DNA from 3 places in the Streptomyces sp. NPDC127595 genome. Region 2 is predicted to be linked to each of the others. Evidence: riboswitches for the same ligand, from Rfam matches in the RefSeq annotation. Region 2 holds a riboswitch; each other region holds the start of a gene.
The links. A riboswitch is a leader RNA that binds a small molecule or an ion and turns the genes downstream of it on or off. The one in region 2 is predicted to bind cobalamin.
Positions count from the first base shown of each region.

Region 1: linked by a shared signal. The riboswitch ahead of ACFVKT_RS16935 (ribonucleoside-diphosphate reductase subunit alpha) and the one ahead of ACFVKT_RS02165 (CbtB-domain containing protein) in region 2 are both predicted to bind cobalamin.
Region 3: linked by a shared signal. The riboswitch ahead of ACFVKT_RS17090 (FecCD family ABC transporter permease) and the one ahead of ACFVKT_RS02165 (CbtB-domain containing protein) in region 2 are both predicted to bind cobalamin.

Region 1 is NZ_JBHXWK010000004.1:617,524-627,452, forward strand. Features, by position in the region: gene ACFVKT_RS16910 (carbon starvation CstA family protein) at 1-605, shown strand, start outside; gene ACFVKT_RS16915 (CstA-like transporter-associated (seleno)protein) at 577-777, shown strand; gene ACFVKT_RS16920 (DUF3311 domain-containing protein) at 907-1,161, shown strand; gene mctP (monocarboxylate uptake permease MctP) at 1,158-2,768, shown strand; gene ACFVKT_RS16930 (GNAT family N-acetyltransferase) at 3,134-3,640, shown strand; cobalamin riboswitch at 3,673-3,832, shown strand; gene ACFVKT_RS16935 (ribonucleoside-diphosphate reductase subunit alpha) at 3,967-6,354, shown strand; gene ACFVKT_RS16940 (ribonucleotide-diphosphate reductase subunit beta) at 6,336-7,364, shown strand; gene ACFVKT_RS16945 (hypothetical protein) at 7,455-7,649, opposite strand; gene ACFVKT_RS16950 (GlxA family transcriptional regulator) at 7,744-8,709, shown strand; gene ACFVKT_RS16955 (cytochrome P450) at 8,734-9,929, opposite strand, start outside.
Region 2 is NZ_JBHXWK010000001.1:488,551-498,479, reverse strand. Features, by position in the region: gene ACFVKT_RS02185 (methylmalonyl-CoA mutase family protein) at 1-1,612, shown strand, start outside; gene scpA (methylmalonyl-CoA mutase) at 1,612-3,774, shown strand; gene meaB (methylmalonyl Co-A mutase-associated GTPase MeaB) at 3,771-4,751, shown strand; gene ACFVKT_RS02170 (CbtA family protein) at 5,055-5,813, opposite strand; gene ACFVKT_RS02165 (CbtB-domain containing protein) at 5,834-6,055, opposite strand; cobalamin riboswitch at 6,091-6,232, opposite strand; gene ACFVKT_RS02160 (hypothetical protein) at 6,548-6,793, opposite strand; gene ACFVKT_RS02155 (NAD(P)H-dependent glycerol-3-phosphate dehydrogenase) at 6,968-7,966, shown strand; tRNA gene ACFVKT_RS02150 (tRNA-Pro) at 8,053-8,126, opposite strand; gene ACFVKT_RS02145 (DUF309 domain-containing protein) at 8,227-8,751, shown strand; gene cobF (precorrin-6A synthase (deacetylating)) at 8,809-9,579, shown strand; gene ACFVKT_RS02135 (MDR family MFS transporter) at 9,662-9,929, shown strand, end outside.
Region 3 is NZ_JBHXWK010000005.1:3,860-13,788, reverse strand. Features, by position in the region: gene ACFVKT_RS17120 (ABC transporter permease) at 1-405, opposite strand, end outside; gene ACFVKT_RS17115 (ABC transporter substrate-binding protein) at 424-2,052, opposite strand; gene ACFVKT_RS17110 (FadR/GntR family transcriptional regulator) at 2,300-3,061, shown strand; gene ACFVKT_RS17105 (protein-tyrosine phosphatase family protein) at 3,067-3,501, shown strand; gene ACFVKT_RS17100 (ABC transporter substrate-binding protein) at 3,509-4,519, opposite strand; gene ACFVKT_RS17095 (ABC transporter ATP-binding protein) at 4,533-5,300, opposite strand; gene ACFVKT_RS17090 (FecCD family ABC transporter permease) at 5,304-6,341, opposite strand; cobalamin riboswitch at 6,445-6,597, opposite strand; gene ACFVKT_RS17085 (Fur family transcriptional regulator) at 6,613-7,023, opposite strand; gene katG (catalase/peroxidase HPI) at 7,418-9,637, shown strand; gene ACFVKT_RS17075 (hypothetical protein) at 9,770-9,929, shown strand, end outside.

The DNA of each region.
Region 1 (9,929 bases), on a different contig from region 2:
CCGGCCTCGTCATCACCAGCGGCATCGTGTGCGCGCTGTGGGGCTACTTCCTCTGGGTCGGCGTCCACGAACCGCTGGGCGGCATCAACCAGCTCTTCCCGATCTTCGGTATCTCCAACCAGCTCCTGGCCGCGGTCGCCCTGGCGGTCTGCACCACACTCCTCGTGAAGTCCGGACGCCTCAAGTGGGCCTGGGTGACAGGGATTCCACTCCTCTGGGACGCGGTCGTCACCCTCACCGCGAGCTGGCAGAAGGTCTTCTCCAGCGACCCGCGCGTGGGCTTCTTCAAGCAGCGTTCGGTGTACCAGGACGGCATCGACGCCGGCAAGGTCCTGTCACCGGCCAAGAACATGGACGACATGCACACGGTCGTCACCAACTCCACGGTGGACGGCGTCCTCGCGGCGGTCCTGGCCGTCCTGGTCATCGTCGTGATCGCGGACGCGGCCAGGGTCTGCATCCGCCACATCCGCCGCCCCGCGCTCTCCACCCTGACCGAGGCGCCGTACGTGAAGTCGAAGATCATCGCCCCGGCCGGCCTGATCCCGACCAAACAGGAGAGGGCGGAGGAACGCGATGCGGTCGGCGCTACACAAAGCGATTAACGGAATCCGTTGGTATGTAAGGGAATTGACGGACGAATCAGCATACGACCGCCATATCGCGCACATCCGAGAAGACCACCCCGCCACACCCCTCCCCACCCGGCGCGAGTTCGAGCGGATGCGAACGGACCGCCAGGAGAAGGACCCCCGGCAGGGGTTCCGCTGCTGCTGAGGACGCATATACGGCTATCCGGACGCCATTTGCAGACTGACATACGGACAGGGGTTCCGCTTACCGGACTTCGTCGCCTAGATTGCCTGCGCGTTACACAGGTGATCAGCGAGGGGACGGAGCCGCCATATGTCAGATGCGCCTGAAGTGAAGCCACCGGTGGTGACACCGGTCCGGGTGGTGATCGGCCTCTGCCTGCTCGCGCCGTTCGTAGCGATGCTGTGGGTGGGTTCGTACGCCAAGACCGACCCGGCCTTCATCGGGATCCCGTTCTTCTACTGGTACCAAATGCTCTGGGTGTTCATCTCGGCCGCCCTCACCATGACCGCGTACAAGCTGTGGCAGCGTGACCAGCGCGCCCGCAAGAGGGGTGCCGGAGCATGAACGACGGCGTGAACGGCGTCGCACTCGCCGTCTTCATCTTCTTCTTCCTGGCCGTCACGGTCATGGGCTTCCTCGCCGCACGCTGGCGCAGGGCGGCCGACGAGCAGAGCCTGGACGAATGGGGCCTGGGCGGCCGGTCGTTCGGCACCTGGGTCACCTGGTTCCTGCTGGGCGGCGACCTCTACACGGCGTACACCTTCGTGGCCGTGCCGGCGGCGATCTACGCGGCGGGCGCGGCCGGCTTCTTCGCCGTGCCGTACACGATCCTCGTCTACCCGCTGATCTTCACCTTCCTCCCCCGCCTCTGGTCGGTGTCGCACAAGCACGGCTATGTGACGACCTCGGACTTCGTGAGAGGCCGCTTCGGCTCGAAGGGCCTTTCACTCGCCGTAGCGGTCACCGGCATCCTCGCCACGATGCCGTACATCGCCCTCCAACTGGTAGGCATCCAGGCGGTCCTGGACGTCATGGGCGTAGGAGGCGGCGACGACACCAACTGGTTCGTCAAGGACCTCCCCCTCCTGATCGCCTTCGGCGTGCTCGCGGCATACACCTACTCCTCGGGCCTCCGCGCCCCCGCCATGATCGCGTTCGTGAAGGACACCCTGATCTACATCGTGATCGCGGTGGCCATCATCTACATCCCGATCAAGCTGGGCGGTTTCGACGAGATCTTCAAGGCGGCGAACGACAAATACACGGCAGCCGGCGCGGGCGGAACCGTCCCGGCCGCAGCGGGCCAATGGACGTACGCCACCCTCGCCCTGGGCTCGGCGCTGGCCCTGTTCATGTACCCGCACTCGATCACCGCGACGCTCTCCTCCCGCAGCCGCGAGGTGATCCGGCGCAACACCACGATCCTCCCCCTGTACTCCCTCATGCTGGGCCTCCTGGCCCTGCTCGGCTTCATGGCGATCGCGGCCGGGGTGAAGGTGGAGAACGCCCAACTCGCCATCCCCCAGCTCTTCGAGAACATGTTCCCGGACTGGTTCGCGGGCGTGGCCTTCGCGGCGATCGGCATCGGCGCCCTGGTCCCCGCCGCCATCATGGCCATCGCGGCGGCGAACCTCTTCACCCGCAACATCTACAAGGACTTCATCAAGCCGGACGCGACGCCCGCCCAGGAGACCAAGGTCTCCAAGCTGGTCTCCCTCCTCGTGAAGGTCGGCGCCCTCGTCTTCGTCCTCACCATGGACAAGACGGTCGCCATCAACTTCCAGCTCCTTGGCGGCATCTGGATCCTGCAGACCTTCCCGGCCCTGGTCGGCGGCCTCTTCACCCGCTGGTTCCACCGCTGGGCCCTCCTCGCGGGCTGGGCCGTCGGCATGCTCTACGGCACCCTCGCCGCGTACGGCGTGGCCTCCCCCACCCAGAAGCACTTCGGCGGCAGCTCCAAGGAGATCCCCGGCATCGGCGAGATCGGCTACATCGGCCTGACGGCGTTCGTCCTGAACGTCCTGGTGACCGTCGTCCTCACCTTCGCCCTCCGCGCCTTCAACGCCCCCGACGGCATCGACGAGACCAGCCCCGAGGACTACACGGCAGACGCCGGCGACAAGGGCGTACAGGTAGAACTCCCGCCGGCCACGGCGGGAACAACGCACTGACCACCGGGTAGGGGCCGTGGGGGTTCTCGCCCCCTCCGCCCCTACCCATCCCGCACCTGGGGGCCGCCCCCAGACCCCCGCAATCACGCTGAACGCGCTCTTCCTCAAACGCCGGACGGGCTGAAACCCGTACCCCCGGCTGAGACCTCCCCCGGACGTGCTGCTGGTGGCTGCTGCCACGCCCCACCGGCAGAAGGGGACGTGCCGGAACGTCCGCCCGCAGCGGCTGGCGCGTCAACGCCGTTCCCCTCTTGGGTAAACGATTCCGCGCCAGACCGAGGACGGATGCTCCGGTACGGCCCCGACCCACGACGGCGGCGAAATCCGGCAGCCCCCTGACCGCACCCTCCGGCACACTGCCCCCCATGGACATCGTCATCAGACGGGCACGCCCCGAGGACTACGACACCGTCGGCGAGATCACCGCGCAGGCCTACCTGGGCGACGGCCTGCTCGACTTCGGCGAGAGCGACGGATACCTCGCCGAGCTACGGGACGTCGCCAAACGGGCAGCGGCCGCCGAGGTGCTCGTCGCCGTCGAAGGCAGCCAACTGCTCGGCGGCGTGACCTTCGTACCGGCCGGCGGCCCCATGTCCGACATCGCCCGCCCCGGCGAGGCCGAGATCCGCATGCTCGCCGTCGCCCGCCCGGCCCGCGGCCGAGGAGCCGGCGAGTCCCTCGTCCGCGCCTGCATAGCCCGCGCCCGCACCACCGACGGCTGCGAACGCGTCGTTCTCTCCACCCAGCGCACCATGCACACGGCCCACCGCATCTACGAACGCCTCGGCTTCACCCGCAACCCGCAGCGCGACTGGAACCCCGTCCCCCACCTGGACGACATCCTGCTCCTCACCTACGAGTTGCCCCTCTGACACCCTCCGAAGCCGACACGACACAACATGTGGGGGTACTACCGAGACCCGGCACAAGATGTATGCTCATGCTCGCTGTCGCCGCAGGGGAATCCGGTGTGAATCCGGAACTGTCCCGCAACGGTGTACTTATGCGCGTTCGTTCGCGTACGGAGTCCAGTCCGAGGACCTGCCGACAGTGTGCCCGGGCCGGCCGGCCCGGGTGACATGACGTCCGGGCCTCGCGGAATGGGCCGGTGGACGCGGCGCATCGCTGTCAGAAGGCGTGCGCTCGTGTGCCCCGCCGCCCTCCCCAAGGCCCCGTGCCCAGCGAGGGAGAGCCCCACGTGACCATCGCGCCAGTCGACCCGGCCTCAGCGACTACGCAGCAGGCCCCGGTGGAGACGGACGGCCCCGGTGCCGCACTGCTGCGGACCCTGACGGACCTCACCGCCGACCTCCCCGGCGCCGACCCCGGCCGGGTCGCCGCCGCCGCCCTGCGCGGCCGGTCCGCACGCGCGGACAACGCGGAACTGCGCGAGCTGGCCACCGAGTCCGCGGCGGGCCTGATCTCCGAGGACCCCGTCTACTCGAAACTGGCCGCCCGACTGCTGACGATCAGCATCGCGGCCGAGGCCGCCTCACAAGGCGTGCGGACCTTCTCCGACTCGGTCACAGTCGGCCACCGCGAGGGCCTCATCGCGGACCGCACCGCGGACTTCGTACGCCTGCACAAGGCCCGCCTCAACACTCTGATCGACACTGAAGGTGACGACCGCTTCGGCTACTTCGGCCTGCGCACGCTGCACAGCCGCTACCTCCTCCGCCACCCGATCACCCGCAAGGTCATCGAGACGCCCCAGCACTTCATGCTGCGCGTGGCGTCCGGCCTGGCGGAGGACGACACCACGCGCGCCCTCACCGAAGTCGAGGCCCTCTACCGGCTCATGAGCCGCCTCGACTACCTCCCCTCCTCCCCCACCCTCTTCAACTCCGGTACGCGCCACCCCCAGATGTCGTCCTGCTACCTCCTCGACTCCCCGCTGGACGAGCTGGACTCCATCTACGACCGCTACCACCAGGTCGCGCGCCTCTCGAAGCACGCGGGCGGCATCGGCCTGTCGTACTCCCGTATCCGCTCCCGCGGTTCACTGATCCGCGGCACGAACGGGCACTCCAACGGCATCGTCCCGTTCCTGAAGACCCTCGACGCCTCGGTCGCCGCGGTGAACCAGGGCGGCCGGCGCAAGGGCGCGGCGGCGGTCTACCTGGAGACCTGGCACTCCGACATCGAGGAGTTCCTGGAGTTGCGCGACAACACCGGTGAGGACGCCCGCCGTACGCACAATCTGAACCTGGCGCACTGGATCCCGGACGAGTTCATGCGCCGGGTGAACGAAAACGCGCTGTGGTCCCTCTTCTCCCCGTCCGACGTGCCGGAACTGGTCGACCTGTGGGGCGACGAGTTCGACGCGGCCTACCGCAAGGCGGAAGAAGCGGGCCTCGCCAAGAAGAACATCCCCGCCCGCGACCTCTACGGCCGCATGATGCGTACCCTCGCGCAGACCGGCAACGGCTGGATGACCTTCAAGGACGCCGCCAACCGCACCGCCAACCAGACGGCGGAGCCGGGCCACACGGTCCACTCCTCGAACCTCTGCACGGAGATCCTGGAGGTCACGGACGACGGCGAGACGGCGGTCTGCAACCTGGGCTCGGTGAACCTGGGCGCGTTCGTCGACACGACGGCCGGCGACATCGACTGGGACCGCCTCGACGAAACAGTCCGCACCGCAGTCACCTTCCTGGACCGGGTCGTCGACATCAACTTCTACCCGACCGAGCAGGCGGGCCGATCCAACGCCAAGTGGCGCCCGGTCGGCCTCGGCGCGATGGGCCTCCAGGACGTCTTCTTCAAGCTGCGCCTGCCCTTCGACTCACCGGAGGCCAAGGCGCTCTCCACCCGTATCGCCGAGCGCGTCATGCTCGCCGCGTACGAGGCGTCCGCGGACCTCGCGGAGCGCAACGGACCCCTGCCTGCCTGGTCCCGTACAAGGACCGCCAGGGGTGTCCTGCACCCGGACCACTACGACACCGAGCTGACCTGGCCGGAGCGCTGGACGGCCCTGCGGGAACGTATCGCCACCACCGGCATGCGCAACTCGCTCCTCCTCGCCATCGCGCCCACCGCCACCATCGCCTCCATCGCGGGCGTCTACGAGTGCATCGAGCCGCAGGTGTCGAACCTGTTCAAGCGCGAGACGCTCTCCGGCGAGTTCCTCCAGGTCAACTCCTACCTGGTGGCCGAGTTGAAGCAGCTCGGCGTGTGGGACGCGCAGACGAGGGAGGCGCTGCGCGAGTCCAACGGCTCGGTGCAGGGCTTCACCTGGGTCCCCCAGGACGTCCGCGACCTGTACCGCACGGCGTGGGAGATCCCGCAGCGCGGCCTGATCGACATGGCCGCGGCCCGCACCCCGTTCCTCGACCAGGCGCAGTCCCTGAACCTCTTCCTGGAGACGCCGACCATCGGCAAGCTCTCCTCGATGTACGCGTACGCCTGGAAGTCGGGCCTGAAGACGACGTACTACCTGCGTTCCCGCCCGGCGACCCGCATCGCCCGCGCGGCGCAGGCGCAGGCCCAGCCCGAAAAGACCATCCCCGTCCAGGCGACCCCCGACGAGGACGCCGTCGCCTGCTCCCTCGAAAACCCCGAATCATGCGAGGCCTGCCAGTGAGCACCCCCCAGAAGAACCTTCTCGACCCGGGCTTCGAACTCACCCTCCGCCCCATGCGCTACCCGGACTTCTACGAGCGCTACCGGGACGCCATCAAGAACACCTGGAGTGTCGAGGAGGTCGACCTCCACTCGGACGTCTCCGACCTCGCGAAGCTGTCGGAGGGCGAGCAGCACATGATCGGCCGGCTGGTCGCGTTCTTCGCGACGGGCGACTCGATCGTGGCGAACAACCTGGTGCTGACCCTCTACAAGCACATCAACTCCCCCGAGGCGCGGCTGTACCTGAGCCGCCAGCTCTTCGAGGAAGCGGTGCACGTCCAGTTCTACTTGACGCTCCTTGACACCTACCTGCCCGATCCGGACGACCGCGCGGCTGCTTTCGACGCGGTGGAGAACATCCCCTCCATCCGCGAGAAGGCCGAGTTCTGCTTCAAGTGGATCAACGAGGTCGAGAAGCTGGACCGCCTGGAGACCAAGGCCGACCGCCGCCGCTTCCTCCTGAACCTGATCTGCTTCGCCGCGTGCATCGAGGGCCTCTTCTTCTACGGCGCCTTCGCGTACGTCTACTGGTTCCGCAGCCGGGGTCTCCTGCATGGCCTGGCGACCGGCACCAACTGGGTGTTCCGCGACGAGACGATGCACATGTCCTTCGCGTTCGAGGTCGTCGACACCGTCCGCAAGGAGGAGCCGGAGCTCTTCGACGACCAGCTCCAGCAGCAGGTGACCGACATGCTGCGGGAGGCCGTCGAGGCCGAGCTGCAGTTCGGGCGGGATCTGTGCGGTGAGGGCCTGCCGGGCATGAACACCGACTCGATGCGCCAGTACCTGGAGTGTGTGGCCGACCAGCGCCTCCAGCGCCTGGGCTTCGCTCCGGTGTACGGCTCGGAGAACCCGTTCTCGTTCATGGAGCTCCAGGGCGTCCAGGAGCTGACCAACTTCTTCGAGCGCCGTGCGTCCGCGTACCAGGTGGCGGTGGAAGGCACCGTCGATCTGGACGAGGACTTCTAGTTACGGCCACTGAACAGTGACCGCCCCGGGCCGTGAGGCCGGGGGCGGTCACTTTTTTCGTCGATGCTCACGACGCGTTTTCGTCGCCGTTCACGCCGCACGCGCGACATCGTTCGTCGTGAGTCCGCGCAGACCGCGGCCGGCCGAGGCGGGGCCGGACCGCTGCGCGGCCGCCGCCCTGAGCTGCCGGTCGACGCGCCACTCGTGGACGTATCCGACCAGTGCGGGAAGGGCCAGGACCAGGAGGATTCCGAGGACGGTGAGTGTGTCTGTGAGTGCGTTCATGTCCTCTACTGTCGCGCCGATCGCCCGCCGGAGTCAGTGGCAGGACTGCCGTACACCCTCGAATTACTGCCACTCCTGAGGCATACTGGAAAACATGCTGAAGAACGTGGCCGTCGCGCTGCTCGACGGCGTACACCCCTTCGAACTCGGCGTCGTCTGCGAGGTGTTCGGCCTCGACCGCGGCGACGAGGGGCTGCCCGTGTACGACTTCGCGGTCGTCTCGGTCGAGGGCCCGACGCTCAGCACCCATGTCCCCGGGCTGACGATCTCCACCCCGTACGGCCTGGACCGCCTCGACGAGGCCGACCTGGTCGTCGTACCGGCCGGCAGCGCCTACGCCGTACGCGACTATCCGCCCGAGCTGCTCGACGCGCTGCGCCGGGCGGTGGACAGAGGCGCCCGGGTGCTCAGTGTCTGCTCCGGCGCCTTCGTGCTCGGCGCGGCCGGGCTCCTGGACGGACGGCGCTGCGCCGTGCACTGGCACCATGCCGACATGCTCGCCCGCCAGTACCCGCGCGCGATCGTCGAGCCGGACGTGCTGTACGTCGACGAGGACCCGGTGATCACCTCGGCCGGCACCGCCTCCGGGATCGACGCCTGTCTGCACATCGTGCGCAAGGAACACGGGCCGGAGGTCGCCAACGCCATCGCACGGCGCATGGTGGTGCCGCCGCACCGCGACGGGGGCCAGGCCCAGTACATCGAGCGGCCGCTGCCGCGCAGCGAGTGCGACACGGTCGGCGAGGTGCTGGTGTGGATGGAGCGCCACCTCGACGAGGAGGTGACCGTCGAACAGCTCGCGGCCCGCGCCCATATGTCGCCCCGCACCTTCGCACGCCGCTTCCAGCAGGAGACGGGCACTACGCCGTACCGCTGGATCCTGCGCCAACGGGTGCTGCTGGCCCAGGACCTGCTGGAGGCCTCGGACGAGACGATGGACGCGATCGCGGGCCGCACGGGGTTCGGGAACGCGGCGGCCCTGCGCCATCAGTTCGTACGGAGTCTGGGGACGACCCCGCAGGCGTACCGGCGCACGTTCAGGGGCCCTCAGGCTGCCTGAACGCGCGCCGGTACGGACGCGGGGTCAGCGCGGAACGGCCTTCAGCAGCAGCCGGTGCGGCCGCAGCGTGATGCCGACGCGTGTCGCGTCACTGGAGCCGGACACCTGCTCGAAGCGCCACGTGGACGCGACCGTCGCCGTGATGAGACTCAGCTGGGCCATCGAGAAGTGGTCGCTCGGGCACTTCCGGTTGCCGACGCTGAACGGACGCATCGCGTACTTCGGCAGCTCCTTGGACCGTTCCGGAAGCCAGCGGTCGGGGTCGAAATCGAGGTGCCGCTCGTACGACAGCGGGTCTCGCTGGACCGCGTACGGACTGTAGACGATGTCCGCACCGGCCGGAATGCGATAGCCGCCCAGCTCGGTTTCGGTCACCGCCCGCCGCGTCAATATCCATACGGCCGGACGCAAACGCATCGCCTCGACGACGACATTGTTCGTGTGCGACAGCTTCCGGACGTCGCCGAATGCCACAGGCCGGCCGCCCGTGACGGATTCGACCTCCTCGCTGATCCGCCGCGCCTGTTCCGGATACGCGGTGAGGACTTGCAGCAGCCACATCACCGTGGACGCGATGGTTTCGCTGCCGGGGGTGAGTATCGCGACGACTTGGTCGTGGATCTCCTGTTCGTCGATGGGGTCGCCGTTGTCGTCCTTCGCTTCCAGCAATGCTGTCAGCAAATCGTCCGGCTTTTGACCAGATGTACGGCGTTCGACGATGATCTCGTCGACAAGTGCGTGCAAATCGGCCAATGCGCGATCGAATTTGCGGTAGGCCGGAAGCGGCAGCCGATAGAGCGGTCCCGCCGGGATGACCATGCGCCGGTACATGCCACGGAAGACGGTGGCGAGCGCGATGCTCAGCCGCTCGGCCCGCTCGTCCATGAACTGGCCGCGCAGCAGGCAGCGGGCCGCGATCCGGACGGCGACGCGGAACGACTCCGACGTGCAGTCGACGGCACGTCCTGCCTCCCAGCGAGCCGCGAACGCACGCGACTCCTCCTCCATGATCGGCCCGTACTCGGGGATGATGTCGAGCCGGAACGCGGGCTGGATCGTCCGCCGCTGGCGTCGGTGCTGCGGCCCGTTGGCGGTGGCGACCCCCTTCTTGCCGAGGAGCCCTTCGAGGGACTCCCACAGCGGGCCGCCTATCTCGTAGTCGGGGCTGAGCGCCAGCGCCCCGGTGAGTTCGGGGGTGGTGACCGCGTACACGGTCTTGG
Region 2 (9,929 bases):
AGCCCCGGACCCCGGCTTTCCGGGGTTCGCACCCTTCGTACGAGGCGGCCGGCCCGGGGGAAGCACCGTCAGCGGCTGGGACGTACGGCAACAGCACTCGTCGCCCGACAGCGCTGCGGTGCTCGGAGACCTGGAGAACGGCGTCTCCTCGCTCTGGCTGCTCGTCGGCGAGAACGGGATCCCCGTGTCGTCCCTCGCCCGCACACTCGACGGCGTCTACCTCGACCTGGCACCCGTCGCCCTCGACGCGGGACGTGAAGTGGAGCCCGCGGCACGGGAGTTGCTGCGGCTGTACGAGGAGCGGGGCGTCGCCAAGGAAGCGGCGCACGGCAGTCTCGGCGCGGACCCGCTGGGTCACGAGGCCCGTACGGGCGAGGCGTTGGACTTCGCGCCGGCCGCCACTCTCGCGCGACTGTGTGCCGAGGAGTATCCGGGGCTGCGGGCGCTGACCGTGGATGCCCTGCCGTTTCACGAGGCCGGCGGCTCGGCCGCGCAGGAGCTGGGCGCCTCGCTGGCGACGGGTGTCGCGTATCTGCGGGCATTGACGGAGGCGGGACTGACCGCCGAACAGGCCGGTGGCCAGCTGGTGTTCCGGTACGCGGCCACCGCCGACCAGTTCCTGACCATCGCCAAGCTCCGCGCGGCCCGCCTGCTGTGGGCCCGGGTCGCCGAGGTGTGCGGAGCGCCCGGCGCGGGTGCTCAGGTACAGCACGCGGTGACCTCGCCGGTGATGATGTCGCGCCGCGACCCGTGGGTGAACATGCTGCGCACGACGGTCGCCACGCTCGCCGCCGGGGTCGGCGGCGCCGACGCCGTCACCGTGCTGCCCTTCGATCACGCGCTGGGCCTGCCGGACGCGTTCGCGCGCCGTATCGCCCGCAACACCTCGACGATCCTGGTCGAGGAGTCGCACCTTGCGCGGGTGATCGACCCGGCGGGCGGCTCCTGGTACGTGGAACGGCTGACGGACGAACTCGCCCACGCGGGCTGGGAGTTCTTCCAGTGGATCGAGCGCATCGGCGGCCAGGCGTCCGCGCTGCGTTCGGGCCGTCTCGGTCAGGACCTCGCGAACACCTGGGCGGCGCGCAGCGCGAAGCTGGCCAAGCGGCGCGAACCCATCACCGGCGTCAGTGAGTTCCCGAATCTCGCCGAGCGTCTCGTGGAGCGCGAGCCCGCCCCCGAGCCGCCGACCGGGGGGCTCCCCCGCGTACGGCGCGACGAGGCGTACGAAGTCCTGCGCGCCCGCTCCGACGCCCACCTCGCCGCCACCGGAACCCGGCCGCGGGTGTACCTGGCGGCCATCGGGCCCGCCGCGGCCCACACCGCCCGGACGACTTTCGCCGCCAACCTGTTCCAGGCCGGCGGCATCGAGGCCGTCTCGGAGGGCGCCTTCGAGGACAGCGGCGCCACCGAGGTCTGCCTGTGCTCCAGCGACGCGCTCTACGAGGAGCAGGCCGGGAGCACGGCCCGGACCCTCAAGGCCGCGGGCGCCCGGCATGTGTTCCTGGCCGGCCGTCCTGGGCAGTACACCGATGTCGACGGTTACGTCTTCGCGGGCTGCGACGCCGTCGCCGTGCTCTCCGCCACCCTCGACCGCATGGGAGTGTCCTGATGGGAATCCCCGACTTCTCCGGAATCGAACTGGGGACGCCCACCGTTGACGGCAGCGCTGACGAGTGGCGCAAGTCGCTCGGTGGCGACGAGGCGTTCTGGGAGACACCGGAAGGCATCGCGGTCAAGCCGCTGTACACCGGCCGTGATCTGGAGGGCCTGGACTTCCTGGACACGTATCCGGGCGTGGCCCCGTTCCTGCGCGGGCCGTACCCGACGATGTACGTCAACCAGCCCTGGACGATCCGCCAGTACGCGGGATTCTCGACGGCCGAGGAGTCCAACGCCTTCTACCGGCGCAACCTGGCGGCGGGCCAGAAGGGTCTGTCGGTCGCCTTCGACCTGCCCACCCACCGCGGTTACGACAGCGACCACCCGCGCGTGACGGGCGACGTCGGCATGGCGGGCGTGGCCATCGACTCCATCTACGACATGCGGCAGCTCTTCGACGGCATCCCGCTGGACAAGATGACCGTCTCGATGACGATGAACGGCGCCGTGCTCCCCGTACTCGCCCTCTACATCGTGGCGGCCGAGGAACAGGGAGTACCGCCCGAGAAGCTGGCCGGGACCATCCAGAACGACATCCTCAAAGAGTTCATGGTCCGCAACACGTACATCTATCCGCCGAAGCCGTCGATGCGGATCATCTCCGACATCTTCGCCTTCACCTCGCAGCGGATGCCGCGCTACAACTCCATCTCGATCTCCGGCTATCACATCCAGGAGGCGGGCGCGACGGCCGATCTGGAGCTGGCGTACACGCTCGCGGACGGTGTGGAGTACATCCGGGCGGGGCGCGAAGTCGGCCTGGATGTCGACGCGTTCGCGCCCCGGCTGTCCTTCTTCTGGGCGATCGGCATGAACTTCTTCATGGAGATCGCCAAGATGCGGGCGGCGCGCCTGCTCTGGGCGAAGCTGGTCAGGCAGTTCGACCCGCAGAACGCCAAGTCCCTTTCCCTGCGCACCCATTCACAGACCTCCGGCTGGTCGCTGACGGCGCAGGACGTGTTCAACAACGTCACGCGTACGTGTGTGGAGGCGATGGCGGCCACCCAGGGCCACACCCAGTCGCTGCACACCAACGCCCTGGACGAGGCACTCGCCCTGCCCACCGACTTCTCGGCGCGTATCGCCCGCAACACGCAGCTCCTCATCCAGCAGGAGTCGGGCACGAACCGGGTGATCGACCCGTGGGGCGGCAGCGCGTACGTGGAGAAGCTGACGTACGACCTCGCGAGCCGCGCCTGGCAGCACATCGAGGAGGTCGAGGCGGCGGGCGGCATGGCAAAGGCCATCGACGCGGGCATCCCCAAGTTGCGCATCGAGGAGGCGGCGGCCCGCACCCAGGCCCGGATCGACTCGGGCCGCCAGCCGGTCATCGGCGTCAACAAGTACCGGGTGGAGACGGACGAGAAGATCGATGTCCTCAAGGTCGACAACTCCTCCGTACGGACCCAGCAGATCGAGAAGTTGCGGCGGCTGCGGGCGGAGCGCGACGAGCGGGCCTGCCAGGACTCGCTGGACGCGTTGACGCGGGCGGCCGGCGGCGAGGGCAACCTGCTGGAGCTCGCGGTGAACGCGGCCCGCGCCAAGGCCACCGTCGGGGAGATCTCCGACGCCCTGGAGAAGGTGTACGGGCGGCACGCGGGCCAGATCCGTACGATCTCCGGTGTGTACCGCAACGAAGCCGGCGAGTCCCCGTCCGTGGACCGCACCCGCACACTCGTGGACGCCTTCGGGGAGGCCGAGGGACGCCGCCCGCGCATCCTGGTCGCCAAGATGGGCCAGGACGGTCACGACCGCGGCCAGAAGGTGATCGCCACCGCCTTCGCCGACCTCGGCTTCGACGTGGACGTCGGCCCGCTGTTCCAGACCCCGGGCGAGGTGGCGCGCCAGGCCGTCGAGGCGGACGTGCACATCGTCGGGGTGTCCTCGCTGGCCGCGGGCCATCTCACCCTCGTACCGGCACTGCGGGAGGAGCTGGCGGCGGAGGGCCGCGAGGACATCATGATCGTCGTGGGCGGGGTGATCCCTCCGCAGGACGTACCGACTCTGCTGGAGATGGGTGCGGCCGCCGTCTTCCCGCCAGGGACGGTGATCCCGGACGCGGCGTACGACCTCGTCCAGCGGCTCTCGGACGATCTCGGGCATGACCTGTGATCGAGCTCGACACCTACGTCAAAGGGGTACTCGACGGGAAGCGCGCGCTCGTCGCCCGCGCCGTCACCCTCGTCGAGTCCACCCGGCCCCAGCACCGGGCGCTCGCCCAGGAGTTGCTGACCGAGCTGCTCCCGCACAGCGGCCGGGCACGGCGGATCGGCGTCAGTGGCGTACCGGGCGTGGGCAAGTCGACGTTCATCGACGCCTTCGGCACGATGCTGACCGCGCTCGGACACCGGGTGGCGGTGCTGGCGGTGGACCCTTCCTCCAGCCGTACGGGCGGTTCGATCCTGGGCGACAAGACGAGGATGGAACGCCTGGCCGTCGACCCCGCGGCCTTCATCCGGCCCTCCCCCACCGCCGGCACCCTGGGCGGGGTCGCCAAGGCGACCCGCGAGTCGATCGTGGTGATGGAAGCCGCGGGCTACGACGTGGTGCTGGTGGAGACGGTCGGCGTCGGCCAGTCCGAGACGGCCGTCGCCAACATGGTCGACTCCTTCCTCCTGCTGACCCTCGCCCGCACCGGCGACCAGCTCCAGGGCATCAAGAAGGGCGTCCTCGAACTGGCCGACGTGATCGCCGTCAACAAGGCGGACGGCCCGCACGAACGCGACGCGCAGGCAGCCGCACGGGAGTTGGCAGGCGCGCTCCGGCTCATGCACGGCAGGGACGCTGCCTGGACGCCGCCCGTACTGAGCTGCAGCGCCCGCGAGTCGGCCGGCCTGGACACCGTCTGGGACCGCCTCGAACAGCACCGCACGCTCCTCGACTCGACCGGCAGGCTCGCCGCCAAACGCCGTGACCAGCAGGTCGACTGGACCTGGACGATGGTCCGCGACGAGCTCCTGGGCCGCCTGCACGCCGATCCGGCCGTACGAGCCCTCACACCGGCCCTCGAACAGCAGGTCAGGGACGGCGAGTTGACGGCCACACTCGCCGCCGAACGCATTCTCCGGACCTTCGGCGGCAAGGACTAGCGACGGGCTGGATGAGTTGCTCGCACTCCTGCACGGTCAGGGCGACCGCCTCGCTGCCTCCCAGCGCGGCTGGGGTCGTCCGGCCGCTCGGTTCCTCCGCTCCCCGCCCAGGTGGTCCCCGTCTGATCGGTCCGTTCCGTGGCTCATGGTCCGTGGTCCGATGACGTCCGCGTCCTTGTCGGTATCGGTATCGGTATTGGTATTGGCGGCGGCGATATCGGTGGCGGTTTCCGTGTCAGTGCCCGGGAAACGCGAGAGGGCCCCCGGATGGTTCCGTGGGCCCTGACTCGTTTGACGGGTCTGTCAATTGGGGGCGGCGACCGGTCGTCCCGCTGTCGCCGTCGCAGGCTTGGGATGGAGCAAGCGCTCGGCCAATTCACCGAAGACCAACCCGAAGCCACCCCACAGGGTGATCTGTATGGCCAGCGCCGAGACGCGGAAGCGCCACAGCACGGTGGCCGGGAAGTCGGCCGGCACCTCTTGGATGACGGGCAGGAACGCGTACGCCAGTCCGATCACGACAGCGAAGGCGGCCACCGCCGAGACGGTCGCGTACCAGGTGCCCACCTTCGGGGCGAGCCGCTTCCCCAGGATGGTGGCGGCGACGGCGAGGAGCACGCTGAGCACCATCATCAGCAGGTACAGGGTGGTCCGCTTGCCGATGGTGTCGCCGTTGCCGACCGCGGGCGGGTTGGCCGGGTACTTGAGGAACGGCACGACGTACACGGCGAGCAGCGCGATTCCCGACAGGAGCAGCGCGGTCGCCCGCGGACTGAAACGGCCCACGCGGCCGAGCGCGAAGCAGAAGGCGAGGGCGGCGATGCCGCCGAAGGCCACCCCGTAGATCAGCACACCGGCGGCGAGGCCGGCGGTGGACTGGAGGCTGCGGGAGACGAGTTCGACCTCGTGCTCGTGGCCCGAGGCATGGGCTTCCTCGAAGCTGATCGCGCTGTCGACGCTCGGCTCACCGAGGAAGTAGGCGACGATCAGGGCGAGCACACCGGCGCCGAGGCCGGCGAGCATGCCCCGCACGAGAAGGTTTCTCACTGTTGCGGAGTTCATGAGGTGCGCGGCGTCCTTCGTCAGTGGCAGGGGAAGCCGAGGAGATGGCGGGCGTCGTGGACCCACTCGTGGACTTCCGCGCCGGAGACGACGGAGGTGGCGCCCTGCTCAGCGCCGACGAAGTACAGCAGAACCAGCATCAGGACGCCGAAGAAGACCGCCCAGGGGGCGATGTCCTTGAGCGGCAACTTGGCCGGAATGACAGGGGTGTTGGTTGTCGGCTGGGCGACATGCTGCGCCATGGCAGGGCCTCCTCTGGGAGTTCGCGTCCCATCTCGGTGGTGCACATGACGACGGCCACGGGTCTGACTCAGGGAGCATCTCAGGGGCGTCCCATTTACAGTGGCGCGACCGTGCCGGATTCTCACCGGCTTCCGTCTCGCCGTCGTCGATATCGGACCGACGGTACCGTGTGTCGCGTGCATGGCCAAGACCGCGTCACCTGGCGTGATCTTCCTCTCCTGCCTGGTGACGCGGCCGGTGCGACCCCTGGGTCACCGGTGACGGAACTCGGGCGGTCGCTGTCAACGAAGCGCGCCCATGCCCACGTTCGCGACCGCCGCCTCGAAGGTCAGGCCGTGTTGGTCTCCTCGTGGCGCTGCCGTATGCGCGCGATGACGCGTTCCCGTCCCAGCCTCTTGGCGTCGCGGAGCTTGGAGCGGAGTGGTGGACTTCATCCTGTGGGGCTGGCTGTTGTGGATTCCATTGCTCGCCGCGGAGGGCAAGTCTTCTCCTTAACCCTCGCCGAACCCTCCGCGGACGGATCGCCGCAGCGCCTCCGTGACCAGCACGAAGGCGTCGGCGCCGAGCGACGGGCGGGTTCGCCCGCTACGACGAGCCCGGGGTGGGCCCATGCCGCGCAGTTGCTGGATGGTTCCGCCGAGCTTCGCGCGGAACGGCTCGAGCGTCTCCTCGGGCGCGGTGACGACCCGGCGCGAGCCGACGAGGCACTCGCCCCCGTACACGCCGGCGGTGTCCAATCACGGCAGCCTGTACTTCTCCTCGGGGAAGGTAGCGGGCGTGAGCAGAGACGAACACCAGTGGCCGTTCACCACGTAGCCCGGGCGCCAACCCGTCGAGGTCACGCTCGTCGGTGCCTGCCCCACCGTCGCCGGATAGGGTGCCGGGGACCGGCGCAGAGGGAGAACAAGCAGATGTCTCGGGTCGCGATGTTCTCGGCAGGTTCATGGGGCACGACCATGGCGGCGGTGTTCGCCGACGCCGGCAGCCGAGTCCTCGTGCACGCCCGGCGCTCCGAAGTCGCCGACGCGATCAACACGCGTCACGAGAACCCCGCCTACCTGCCGGGCGTCGTTCTGCCGGACACACTGCGCGCCACCACCGACCCCGCGGAGGCCCTGACCGACGCCGAGCTGGTGATCCTTTCGATCCCCGCCCAGACCCTCCGCGACAACCTCGCCGCCTGGGCCCCCCTCATCGGACCGCACGCCGTGGTGGTCAGCCTCATGAAAGGCGTCGAGACGCACTCGGAGCTGCGTATGAGCCAGGTGATCACCGAGGTCACCGGTATTTCCGACGAGCGCGTCGCGGTCATCTCCGGCCCGAACCTCGCCGGGGAGATCGCCGCCCGCCGGCCCGCCGCCTCCGTCATCGCCTGCCGCGACGAGACCGCCGCCAAGAGCATCCAGGCCGCCTGCCACACCCCCTACTTCAGGCCCTACACGGCCACCGACGTCGTCGGCTGTGAACTCGGCGGTGCCGTCAAGAACGTGATCGCCCTGGCAGTGGGCCTCGCGACCGGCATGGGCCTCGGCGGCAACGCGACAGCGCTGCTCATCACCCGCGGCCTCGCGGAGACCGCCCGCCTCGGAACCGCCCTCGGCGCCGACCCGCTGACGTTCTCCGGGCTAGCCGGCGCGGGCGATCTCATGGCCACGTGCTCGTCGCCGCTGTCCCGCAACAGAACCTTCGGCGAGCACCTGGGCCGGGGCCTCACGGTCGCGGAGGCGACCGTCGCCACCAGCCAGACCGCCGAGGGAGTCAAGTCCTGCCGGGCGATCCTCGACCTGGCCCGCGGCCACGGCGTCGAGATGCCCATCACCGAGGTCGTGGCATCCGTCATCGACGGACACTCCACTGTCGGGGAAGCGGTCGGCGTGCTGATGGCGCGTACGCCCAAAGCCGAGCGGTAGGGCAGTGCGCTCAGCCCGGAAGACCCCAAACGCCCCATACGAAAAGGGCCCCCACAGGCTCTCGCCTGCGAAGACCCTCCGCACCGTCGGGACGACAGGATTTGAACCTGCGACCCCTTGACCCCCAGTCAAGTGCGCTACCAAGCTGCGCCACGTCCCGGTGCGTCCGACCCGCGGTGGACCGCGTGATCGTGCGAACAGAACTTTACCCCACCCGGGGGGCTGCTCCGTTAATGGCGCAGGCGCGCGACAATCGGGGTATGAGCGGGGCATCTGAGGTTCGGCAGGGCGGCGGGCGGGACCGGGACCCGGACGGACGGGCGCGCAATGCCCGGCCGCGTGACGGACTGGGGCGGCCGCTGCCGTACGGCGCGGACGGTGTGGAGCGGCAGCCAGAGGGCCTCGTACGCAGCCCCGAGGAGACCGTCGCCGAGGCGCAGGTGCTGCTGGACGGCGGAAAACCGTTCCACGCGCATGAGGTCTTCGAGGACGCCTGGAAGGCGGGCCCCGAGGAGGAGCGTGCGCTGTGGCGGGGCCTCGCCCAGCTCGCGGTGGGGCTCACGCACGCGGCCAGGGGCAATACGACGGGCGGTGCCCGGCTGCTGCGGCGCGGTGCCGAGGCGGTGGAGGAGTGGGCTTCGGGGACCGGCCGGGCACGCCCCTACGGGCTTGACGTCGCTGAACTGGGCTCCTGGGCAAGGGAGTTGGCGGGAACCGTGGAACGGGACGGTACGGCGATCAGCGCGACGGCCTGGGCACCGCGGCTGCGCGGACGCCGAGCGTGACAGTGCGGCCCTGACCGCGGTGGCCCCACTGTCAGTGGTGTGCGGCAGACTCTGGGTGTGCGAAAGATTCATGTCATCGGGATCGGGGCGGGTGACCCCGACCAGCTCACGCTTCAGGCGGTCAAGGCGCTGAGGGACACCGACGTGTTCTTCATCCTGGACAAGGGCGAGGTGAAGGCCGACCTCGTCCAGCTCCGCCGTGACATCCTCGACGCGCACATACCGGAGGGGACGTACCGGCTGGTCGAGGCGCGCGACCCGGACCGCGACCGGACCGCAGGGGGCGCGGCGTACTCGCCCGCGGTCGGGGACTGGCGCAGCGCCCGCGCCGAGATCTACCAGCGCCTGATCTCCGACGAGCTGGGCGAGGAGGAGTGCGGCGCGTTCCTGGTGTGGGGCGATCCCTCGCTGTACGACAGCACGCTCGGCATCCTGGAGGAGATCCTGGAGGGGGGCGAGGTGTCGTTCACGTACGACGTCGTGCCCGGGATCAGCAGTGTCTCCGCGCTGGTCGCCCGGCACCGCACCGGCCTCAACCGGGTCGCCCGGCCCGTCCAGATCACCACCGGCCGCCGCCTCGCGGAGGGCTTCCCGGACGGCGTCGACGACGTGGTCGTCATGCTCGACGCCCATCAGACCTTCCGGCAGTACGCCGACGAGGACATCGACATCTTCTGGGGCGCCTACATAGGCACGCCCGACGAGATCCTCGTCTCAGGTCCCGTAGCCGAGGCGGGCCCGCGCATCGAGCGTCTGCGTGCCGAGGCCCGCGAGCGCAAGGGCTGGATCATGGACACGTATCTGCTGCGCAGGCATCCGAAGGGGTAGCGCGCCCGGCCGGTGAGGGGCCGGTACGCCGGGCGGGTCGTCCCGCATGCACATGGCGCACTCCGATGTGAAAGTGACGAATGTGACGACCACCGAGGAAACCGTGCCGCCCGCCGCGGAGGCGCCCGCACCGCCGGTGCTGGACAAGCGGCGCCGCAATGTCGTCTTCGCGACGATCATGCTGGGCATGCTCCTCGCCGCCCTGGACCAGACGATCGTCGGCACCGCCCTGCCGACGATCGTGTCGGATCTCGGCGGCGCGGCACACATGTCGTGGGTGGTGACGGCCTACCTGCTGGCGGAGACCGTCGCCACCGTACTGGTCGGCAAGTTCGGTGACCTGTTCGGCC
Region 3 (9,929 bases), on a different contig from region 2:
GATCTGGTCGGGCAGCCGGTCGCGGTAGATCGCGGCGGTGACCCCGCCGAGCAGCGCGAGCACCACGGCGATGCCGAGGCCCAGGAAGGTGAGCTGGAGGGTGAGCGGCAGCGCGGTGGTGACCTGTTCGAGGACCGGCGCTCTGGTCAGCGCGCTGGTGCCCAGGTCGCCGTGGAGCAGGTCGCCCAGGAAGTGGAAGTAGCGCACCGGGAGCGGGTCGAGGAGTCCGTTCTGCTCCCGGAAGTCGGTCAGTTGCTGTGGTGTCGGGTTGGCGCCCTGGAAGAAGGCGGATGCCGGGTCGACGTCCGAGAAGCGCATCACGATGAACACGAACAGGACGATCCCGAGCATCAGCGGCACGAGCAGGGCGATGCGGCGGAGCAGGATTCTGACGACGGTGACCACGTGCTGACTACCTCCGGTCTAAACCCACTTGGCTTGCAGGAGGTTGATCCCGGGGTAGGGCTGTGCCCTTATCCCCGTGAGCTTCTTCGGGTCCCAGGCGGTCATCAGCTCGTTGTGCACGACCGGATAGAGCACGGCCTGTTCGGCGACGACGTCGATGTAGTCCTGGATCATCGTCTTCTTCCGGGTGGCGTCCGGCTCCCGGGTCGCCTGGTCCATGTCCTTGAAGAGCTTCTTGGCGACGGAGTTGCCGGCCCAGCGGGCGTAGCCCATCCACAGGTTCTGCGGGCCGTAGTTGTAGTGCATGATCAGGTCCGCGTCGAGGCCGAACTGGTTGGGGTTCGAGGCCGCGGCGACCACCTGGTAGTCCTGCTTCTGGTCCATCTTCGTGAAGACGGCCGTCGTCTCCTGCGGGTCGAGCGTCGTCTTCACGCCGATCGCGTCCCAGGACGCCTTGATCGTCGGCAGGCAGTCCACGATCCAACTGACGTTGACCGCCATGATGTTGACCTTCAGACCCTTGACCCCGGCCTCCGCCAGCAGCTGCTTGGCCTTCTCCGGGTCGTACGCGTAGACGGTCTTCGCGGGCCGGTAGCCCGGGTTGCCCTCGTTGAGGAACGAACTCGACGGCCTGCCGTGCCCCTTGAGCGCGACCTCGACCATCTTGTCGGTGTCGATGGCGTAGTGCAGCGCCTGCCGCACCCGCACATCGTCGAAGGGTTTGCGCTGGGTGTTGAACATCAGGAAGAGGTTGTTCATCCCCGCGCCGCCCTCGACGGTCATGCCGCCCTTCCTGAGCTGCTGGATGTTGGCGTACGGGATGTTGTCGGCGATCGGCGCCCCGGCGCTCGCCCCCGAGATCTTCGCGACGCGCGGCGCGGCGTCCACCATCGTCAGCCAGTTCATCTTCTTGAAGGCCGCCCTGCGCGGGCCGTTGTAGTCGGCGAAGGCCTCGAAGGTGGTGTTCGACTTCGGGTGGTGGGCGGTCTGCCGGTACGGTCCCGAGCCGATCGCCTTGCCCCGGATCGCGTCGTCCCAGGCGCCCGGCTGGGAGAAGACGTGCTTGGGCATGACCTTCGCGAGGGTGAGCCGCGAAACCCCTTCGGGGAAGGGGAACTTGAGCAGCAGCTCGACGTTCATCGCGTCGATCTTCCTGACTTCCTGCAGCCAGCTCGCGAAGAAGCCTTTGCCGAGCGTCTGCGTCTTCGGATCGAGGATCCGGTCGAACACGAACACCACGTCGTCGGCGGTGACGGGCTTCCCGTCGTGGAACCGGGCGCCCGGGCGCAGCTCGAACTTCCAGGAGGTGCCGGTGAGGTCGGCGGGAACCTGGGTGGCGAGGGCGGCGTACGGCTCGCGGGAGATCGGGTCCGTGTCGAGCAGGCCCTCGTAGATGTGGTTGTTGGCGGCCATGGAGAAGGCGGACGCCGTCTGCGTCGGATCCCAGCTGCCGTCGTTCCCGTAGCCGATGACTGCGGTCAGCGTCCCGTTCCCGCCGCTGCCTCCGCCACCGGTGTCGTTCGTGGACTCCGGCCCCCACGAGCACGCCGACAGCGACGACGAGACGGCGGCGGCCGCGCCCAGCGCGCCGGTGTACTTCAGGAACGACCGGCGGTGCAGCGCCGGAGTGGGGGTCACGTCGCGCACGGTTCCTCCAGTGAGGAGTGGTCCAGTGAGTGGTCCGGGCGGGGGGAGATACGACGTCCTACGTCATAGGGGGCAGCGTGACCATAAGAGGGGGCGAAAGGGGGGTCAAGAGAACACACACGAATGGCGTATGTTCCAAAGGTGCGACCAATGGCACAGAGAAATAGGCCTAATTGACGACTGGTCAATTGCTGATTGACGTTTCTTCATTCCGGAGGTGGGACGTCGGATGTCCAGCGAGCGTACGATGCGGCGCATGCCCGAGGAGACCGGAGGCCGGCGCAGGCCCGAGCGTCGGCTGGGCGGCCAGATACAGCGCGAGGTGATGCAGCTCATCCTCGACCGCGAACTCCGGGCCGGTGCGCCGCTGCCCACCGAGACGGAGCTGATGGAGGACCTCGGTGTCAGCCGCAACTCCGTCCGCGAGGCCCTCAAGGCCCTTCAGGCCCTCGACATAGTCGACATAAGGCACGGCTACGGCACGTACGTCGGCGAGGCCTCGCTGACACCGCTGGTGGACGGCCTGACCTTCCGGACCCTCGCCCGGCCCAGCGACGACGCGAGCGCGCTGGCCGAGATACTCCAGGTCCGCGAGGTGCTGGAGGAGGGGCTGATCCGCCGGGTCGCGGGCACGCTCTCCGACGCGGAGCTGGACCGGCTCGAATCGGTCGTGACGAGGATGGAGACCGCGGGCGGGGTGGAGGCGAAGGGCCCGGACAGCGGTGGCCCCTTCGCCGAACTCGACCGCGAATTCCACGAGTTGCTGTACGCCTCCCTCGGCAACGCTCTCGTCCCCCAGCTCCTCGGCGCCTTCTGGACCGTCTTCCGCCGCGTCTCCGGCATCCGCGGCTGGACCGACGACCCGGCACCCGAGGTCACCGTCCGCCGCCACCGCGACATCGTCACCGCCCTGCGCGCCCACGACATCGAGGGCGCGGAGCGGGCCATGGCCGTCCACTTCCGCGGCATCGAAGCGCGGGCCGCGCAGGAGTCACGCGGGGTAAGTTGAGCCTCGTGACCGAGCCCTGGAACCCGAACGGCGCGGGCGTCCTGCGCCTCCCCTCCGGCCGCCTGGTCCGAGGCCGCGCGCTGCGCCGCCCGCTTCCCGCCGACGGCCCTGCACCGACGTACGCCGTTTACCTCCTCGGCAAGCAGCCGCCCGAAGTCCCCTGGGAGGCGCACTGGTTGCGCTGGCCGGACTTCCGCCTGCCCGCCGACCGGGCCCGCGCGGTCGAACTGCTTACCGACGCCTGGAGCCGCACCTCCGCCGACCGTGTCGAGCTGGCCTGCGGTGGCGGCCGGGGGCGGACCGGGACGGCGCTGGCGTGTCTCGCGGTCCTGGACGGCGTTCCGGCGGACGAGGCCGTGGACTTCGTACGCCGCCACTACGACCGGCACGCGGTGGAGACGCCGTGGCAGCGGGGGTATGTGCGGCGCTTCACCACCTGAGTGGGGACTATGAGGCGGCGTCGGTCTCCGCCACCGTCCGCACATAGGCGCCCAGGTGGTCGATGGCCGAAGGGTTGCGCGGGCTCTCGACGAGGTCGACGTAGTCCAGGACGAAGATCCGCTTGTTCTTGACGGCGGAGACGTTCCGCAACGGCGCGTACGACAGCAGGAACTCGCGCTTCTCCTCGGCGCTGACGTCTCCGTAGTCGCAGATCACGATGACGTCCGGGTCGCGCTCGACGACGGTCTCCCAACCCACCGTCGTCCAGGAGTCGTTGAGGTCGTGCGTGATGTTCACGCCGCCCGCCTTGCTGATGATCTCCTCGGGGGCGGCGTACCGGCCGGAGGTGAACGGCTGGTCCTGGCCGCTGTCGTAGAGGAAGACCTTCGGCCGGTCCGCGCCCGTCGGGGCCTCGGCCTGCACGGCGGCGACCTGCTCCTTGAAGTCCGCGACCAGCGTGGCCGCCCGCTGCTCGATGCCGAAGAGCTTCCCGAGGTTGGTGAGGTCGGCGTACAGGGCGTCCAGCGGCGGCATGATGCCGCGCGAGGAGTCGGTACGGCCGTTGCGGCAGGACTCGGTGAGGATGTACGAGGGGATGCCGAGCTTCTTCAGGGCGTCCGGGGTGAAGCCGCTGTCCTCGCGGAAACCGTAGTTCCAGCCGGCGAAGACCAGGTCGGCGCGGGCGTCGAGGACGTTCTCCTGGGTGAGCTGCTGCTTGGACAGCCACTTCACCTCGTCGTAGCCGTCCTTCCAGGGCACGCCGGTCAGATCGCCCTTGTCGTCGGGCATGGCGAACCCGGCCATGCGGTCCTCCAGGCCCAGCGCGAACATGATCTCGGTGATACCGACGTCGTTCGTGACGACCCGTTCGGGGATCTTCTCGTACGTCACTTTCTGGCCGCAGTTGGTGAGGGTGACGGCCGATGACGCGGGTTTCGACTCCGCTGTCTCGACCTGGGCGCCGCATCCGGTGGCGAGGGTCGCGAGACACACGGCTGCTGCAACGGGCTTGCGCATACGAGGAGTTCCTTTATCGGGCCGAGGGGAGAAGGTCGAAGAGCAACTGCACGGCACCGGTCTCCGGATGGCGCACGGGATGGGCGCGGACCCCGAACACCTCGGCCAACAGCGCCGGTTGGAGCACGTCGTGCGGCGGGCCCGACGCGACGACCCGGCCCCCGTCGATCACGTACAGCAGATCGCAGTGGGCGGCGGCGAGGTTGAGGTCGTGCAGGGCGGCCAGCACGGTCAGGCCACTGCCCCGGACCAGCGACAGCACGTCCAACTGGTGGGCGATGTCGAGGTGGTTGGTCGGCTCGTCCAGGACCAGCACGCGCGGCTGCTGGGTGAGCGCCCGCGCGATCAGGACGCGCTGCTTCTCGCCACCGGAGAGCGCGAGGAAGCCGCGTTCAGCGAGATGCGCGACTCCGGTACGGGCCATGGCGTCGGCGCAGATCGCCCGGTCCTCCTTGGCGGTACGACCCTGATGCGGCAGCCGCCCCATCCCGACCACCTCGGCGACGGTGAAGTCGAACTCGGCGGACGACTCCTGCGGCAGCGCGGCGAGCAGCCGGGCGGCGGCCCGCGGGTCCATCGTGTGCACGTCGTCCCCGTCGAGCCGCACCACCCCGCCCGCCGGCCGCAACGCCCGGTACACGCACCGCAACAGCGTCGACTTGCCGCTCCCGTTGGGCCCGACGAGACCGACGAAGTCCCCACTGCCCACGCTCAGTCGAATGTCGTCCACGAGCCGGACGGCACCGGCGTCGACGGACACGCCCTCCACATCGAGCCGCATCGGTCAGTGCCCTCCGAACGCATAGCCGCCGCGCCGCATCAGCAGCAGGAAGGCGGGCACGCCGACCACGGCGGTGATCACGCCGACCGGCAGCTCCCACGGGGCGAGCAGCAGCCGGGACAGCACATCGGCCCACACCAGCAGGACGGCTCCGGCGAGCGGCGCCACCACCAGTACCCGCCGATGATCGGCGCCGACCAGCATCCGTACGACATGCGGCACCATCAGTCCGACGAACCCGATGGCCCCGCTGACGGCGACCACACATCCGGTCACGCCGGCCGTGACGAGGAACAGCTCCCGGCGCAACCGCCCGGGCGGCACGCCGAGCGCGGCGGCGGTCTCGTCGCCCATGGCGAGGGCGTTCAGCGACTCGGCCCGCCGCAGCAGCCAGGCCCACCCCGCGAGCGCCACCGCGGCGGCCAGCGGCACCTTCTCCCAGGTCGCGCCGCCCAGGCTGCCCAGGAGCCACATCATCGCCGACCGGGCGGCCTCACCGCGGGCCGCGCCGAAGACCATGATGGTGGTGAGGGCCTCGAAGCCGTACGCGAGTGCCGTCCCCGTCAGCACCAGGCGCAGCGGCGTGAGCCCGAGCGGTGATCTGGCCACCGCGTAGACGAGCGCCATGGCGGCCAGCGCCGACCCGAAGGCGGCGACGGACAGCGCCCACACCCCGAGACCGGCGAACAGGCCCAGCAGGATGACGGCGTTGGCGCCCACGGCGGCGCCGGAGGAGATCCCGAGCACGAACGGATCGGCGAGCGCGTTGCGCACCATGGCCTGTACGGCGACGCCGACGGCCGCGAGCCCGGCACCGACGACGGCGGCGAGCACCACACGCGGCAGCCGGATCTCCCAGACGATGGTGTACGGGGCGACGTCACCGGGTTCGATACCGCCGCCGGTCACCCCGGCCCACAGAAACCGCAGTACCCGCCCCCACCCGATCCCCGAAGCGCCCAGCCCGACCCCGCAGAGGAGCGACAGACAGAGCAACAGCGCCAGCCCAACCACCAGCGGCACGACGGGTATTCGGCGCACGGGCGGCGGGTCCTAAGCCTCGGGCCGCCTCGTGAACACAAGCAAGGGATGGGCAGCACAGCCGAACCGTGCGGTCCCCTCTCGCAGTCCGCGGCGAGCGTCATCGGGTCACATGCCACCCCGCGGGTAATCGGGCTCACGCGACGGACCGAAACGGCCTGCCACGCTTACCGTTGCGGGTCAGCGCCGGACTCTCACCGGACTTCCCCCACGGGACGCGCCCCGAGCGTAACAAACGGGCGAAGGCCAAGGACCAAGGGCCGATGCCGGTCTAGGCGCAGGAGGGACACAGTCCGCGGTAGGTGACCTCGACCTCGGAGACCGTGAAGCCGAAGCGCTCCTCCGCCGGGAGGTCGGCCAGTGGATTGCCGGCCGGGTGGACGTCGCGAATGGTGCCGCAGTTGGAACACACCAGGTGCTGGTGGGGGTGGTGGGCGTTCGGGTCGTAGCGCTTGGCGCGGCCGTCGGTGGAGACCTCGAGCACCTCACCGAGGGAGACCAGCTCGCCCAGGGCGTTGTAGACGGTCGCGCGGGAGATCTCCGGCAGTCGCTGTGCCGCGCGGGCGTGCACCTCGTCGGCCGTGAGGTGGACGTGCTCGCCGTCGAGGACCTCCGCAACGACACGTCGCTGGGAGGTCATCCGCCAGCCACGTCCTCGCAGTCGCTCCAGCAGGTCACTCATATCGGTTCACCTATTCAGGTTCAGTGGGATGCCCGGAGTTTACCGGTGGACGTCCGGGTCCCGGTTGGATATGGGCTTGGCCCGCTTCTTGACTTGGACTCGGTCCATCGTAGGATCGGTTCCGGCGATAGCCAAGGGACAGGAAGACTCCAGTACGGCATGAGACAGAGACGTGACGGGACCACCTCGGCTTCGAGGCGATCCATCCCCTCCGGGATGCGCGGTCGCGCGAGCCATATCTCCCTCTCGGTCGTATGTGAGGCCCTCCGCAGGTCGGCGAGGCCGGTCATCCCGACTCCGCCGCCGCCCACCCCAGTCTTCGTACCCCCCGCCCGACCGTTCCACCGCCCGCAGTTCCTGAGCACCGTGATCCGCCAGGTCCGGAAGGATTCCCATGACTGAGAACCACGACGCAATCGTCACAGACGCGAAAACGGAGGGCGGCGGTGGCTGCCCGGTCGCGCACGACCGAGCCCCGCACCCGACCCAGGGCGGCGGAAACCGCCAGTGGTGGCCGGAGCGGCTCAACCTGAAGATCCTTGCGAAGAACCCTGCCGTGTCCAACCCCCTCGGTGAGGACTTCGACTACGCCGCCGCGTTCAAGACCCTCGACCTCGCCGCCGTGAAGGCGGACATCGCCGAGGTGCTGACGGACTCGCAGGAGTGGTGGCCGGCCGACTTCGGGCACTACGGCCCGTTCATGATCCGTATGGCCTGGCACAGCGCGGGCACCTACCGCATCAGCGACGGCCGCGGCGGCGCCGGCGCCGGCCAGCAGCGCTTCGCCCCCCTCAACAGCTGGCCGGACAACGGCAACCTGGACAAGGCCCGCCGTCTGCTGTGGCCGGTCAAGAAGAAGTACGGCCAGAGCATCTCGTGGGCCGACCTCATGATCCTCACGGGCAATGTCGCCCTGGAGTCGATGGGCTTCGAGACCTTCGGCTTCGCCGGCGGCCGCGCGGACGTCTGGGAGCCCGACGAGGACGTCTACTGGGGTCCCGAGACCACCTGGCTCGACGACCAGCGCTACACCGGCGACCGCGAGCTGGAGAACCCGCTCGGCGCCGTCCAGATGGGCCTCATCTACGTCAACCCCGAGGGCCCGAACGGAAACCCGGACCCGCTGGCCGCGGCCCGCGACATCCGTGAGACCTTCCGCCGGATGGCGATGAACGACGAGGAGACGGTCGCCCTGATCGCGGGCGGTCACACCTTCGGCAAGACCCACGGCGCGGGCCCGGCGGACGCCGTCGGCGACGACCCCGAGGCCGCCCCGATCGAGGCGCAGGGCTTCGGCTGGAAGAGCAGCTACGGCACCGGCAAGGGCGGCGACGCGATCACCAGTGGCCTGGAGGTCACCTGGACGCAGACGCCGACCCAGTGGAGCAACTACTTCTTCCAGAACCTGTTCGGCTACGAGTGGGAGCTGACGTCCAGCCCCGCCGGCGCCAACCAGTGGGTCGCGAAGGACGGCGCGGGCGCGGGCACCATCCCCGACGCGCACGACCCGTCGAAGACCAAGGCTCCGACGATGCTGACGACGGACCTCGCGCTCCGCATCGACCCGGCGTACGAGGAGATCTCGCGGCGCTTCTACGAGAACCCCGACCAGTTCGCCGACGCCTTCGCCCGCGCCTGGTTCAAGCTGACCCACCGCGACCTCGGCCCGATCGTGCGCTACCTCGGCTCCGAGGTTCCGTCCGAGACGCTGCTGTGGCAGGACCCGCTCCCCGCGGTGACCCACGAGCTCGTCGACGCCGCGGACATCTCCGCCCTCAAGGCCCAGATCCTCGCCTCGGGTCTGTCGGTCTCCCAGCTCGTCTCCACCACGTGGGCGGCGACCTCGTCCTTCCGTGGCAGCGACAAGCGCGGCGGCGCCAACGGTGCGCGTATCCGTCTCCAGCCGCAGATCGGCTGGGAGGTCAACGAGCCGGACCAGCTCGCGCAGGTGCTGCGCACCCTGGAGGGCATCCAGACGTCCTTCAACGCCGGCGGCAAGCAGATCTCGCTGGCCGACCTGATCGTCCTCGCGGGTGCCGCGGGTGTCGAGAAGGCCGCCAAGGACGCCGGCTTCGACGTCGAGGTCCCCTTCACGCCGGGCCGCGTGGACGCCACGCAGGAGCAGACGGACGTCGAGTCGTTCGCCGCGCTCGAGCCGACCGTCGACGGTTTCCGCAACTACCTCGGCAAGGGCAACCGCCTGCCGGCCGAGTACCTGCTGATCGACAAGGCGAACCTGCTGAACCTGAGCGCGCCCGAGCTGACGGTCCTCGTCGGCGGCCTGCGCGTCCTGGGTGCGAACTACGGGGACTCCAAGCACGGCGTCTTCACCACCACCCCGGAGGTCCTCACCAACGACTTCTTCGTCAACCTGCTCGAACTGGGCACGACGTGGTCGGCGACCTCCGAGGATCAGAACACCTTCGAGGGCCGTGACGCCTCGGGCCAGGTCAAGTGGACCGGCACCCGCGCCGACCTGGTCTTCGGCTCCAACTCCGAGCTGCGCGCCGTCGCCGAGGTCTACGCCAGCGACGACGCGAAGGAGAAGTTCGTGAACGACTTCGTCGCCGCGTGGGTCAAGGTCTCGAACCTGGACCGGTTCGACCTGGTCTGATTCATCCGCACCATGTGATCAGTGACGTCCGGGCGGGCCCGCAGGGGCCGGCCCGGACGTTTCTGTTTCCTGTACCGATGCCGCCGAAAAATCGCAGCGACGAACACATGGGCGCATGGAACCCTGAGCCCCGTGACCCCACCCGAAACGACCCCCTACGACGACGACCGCCGCGCCTACTCCCGAGACGCCCTCGGCCGCCTCGCCCTCAGCCGGGCCGCGGTCACCGTTGCCGACCGCGCCGGCGGGCTGGTCGCCACTCGCAACGATGCGAACAGCGGTCCCGGCGGTC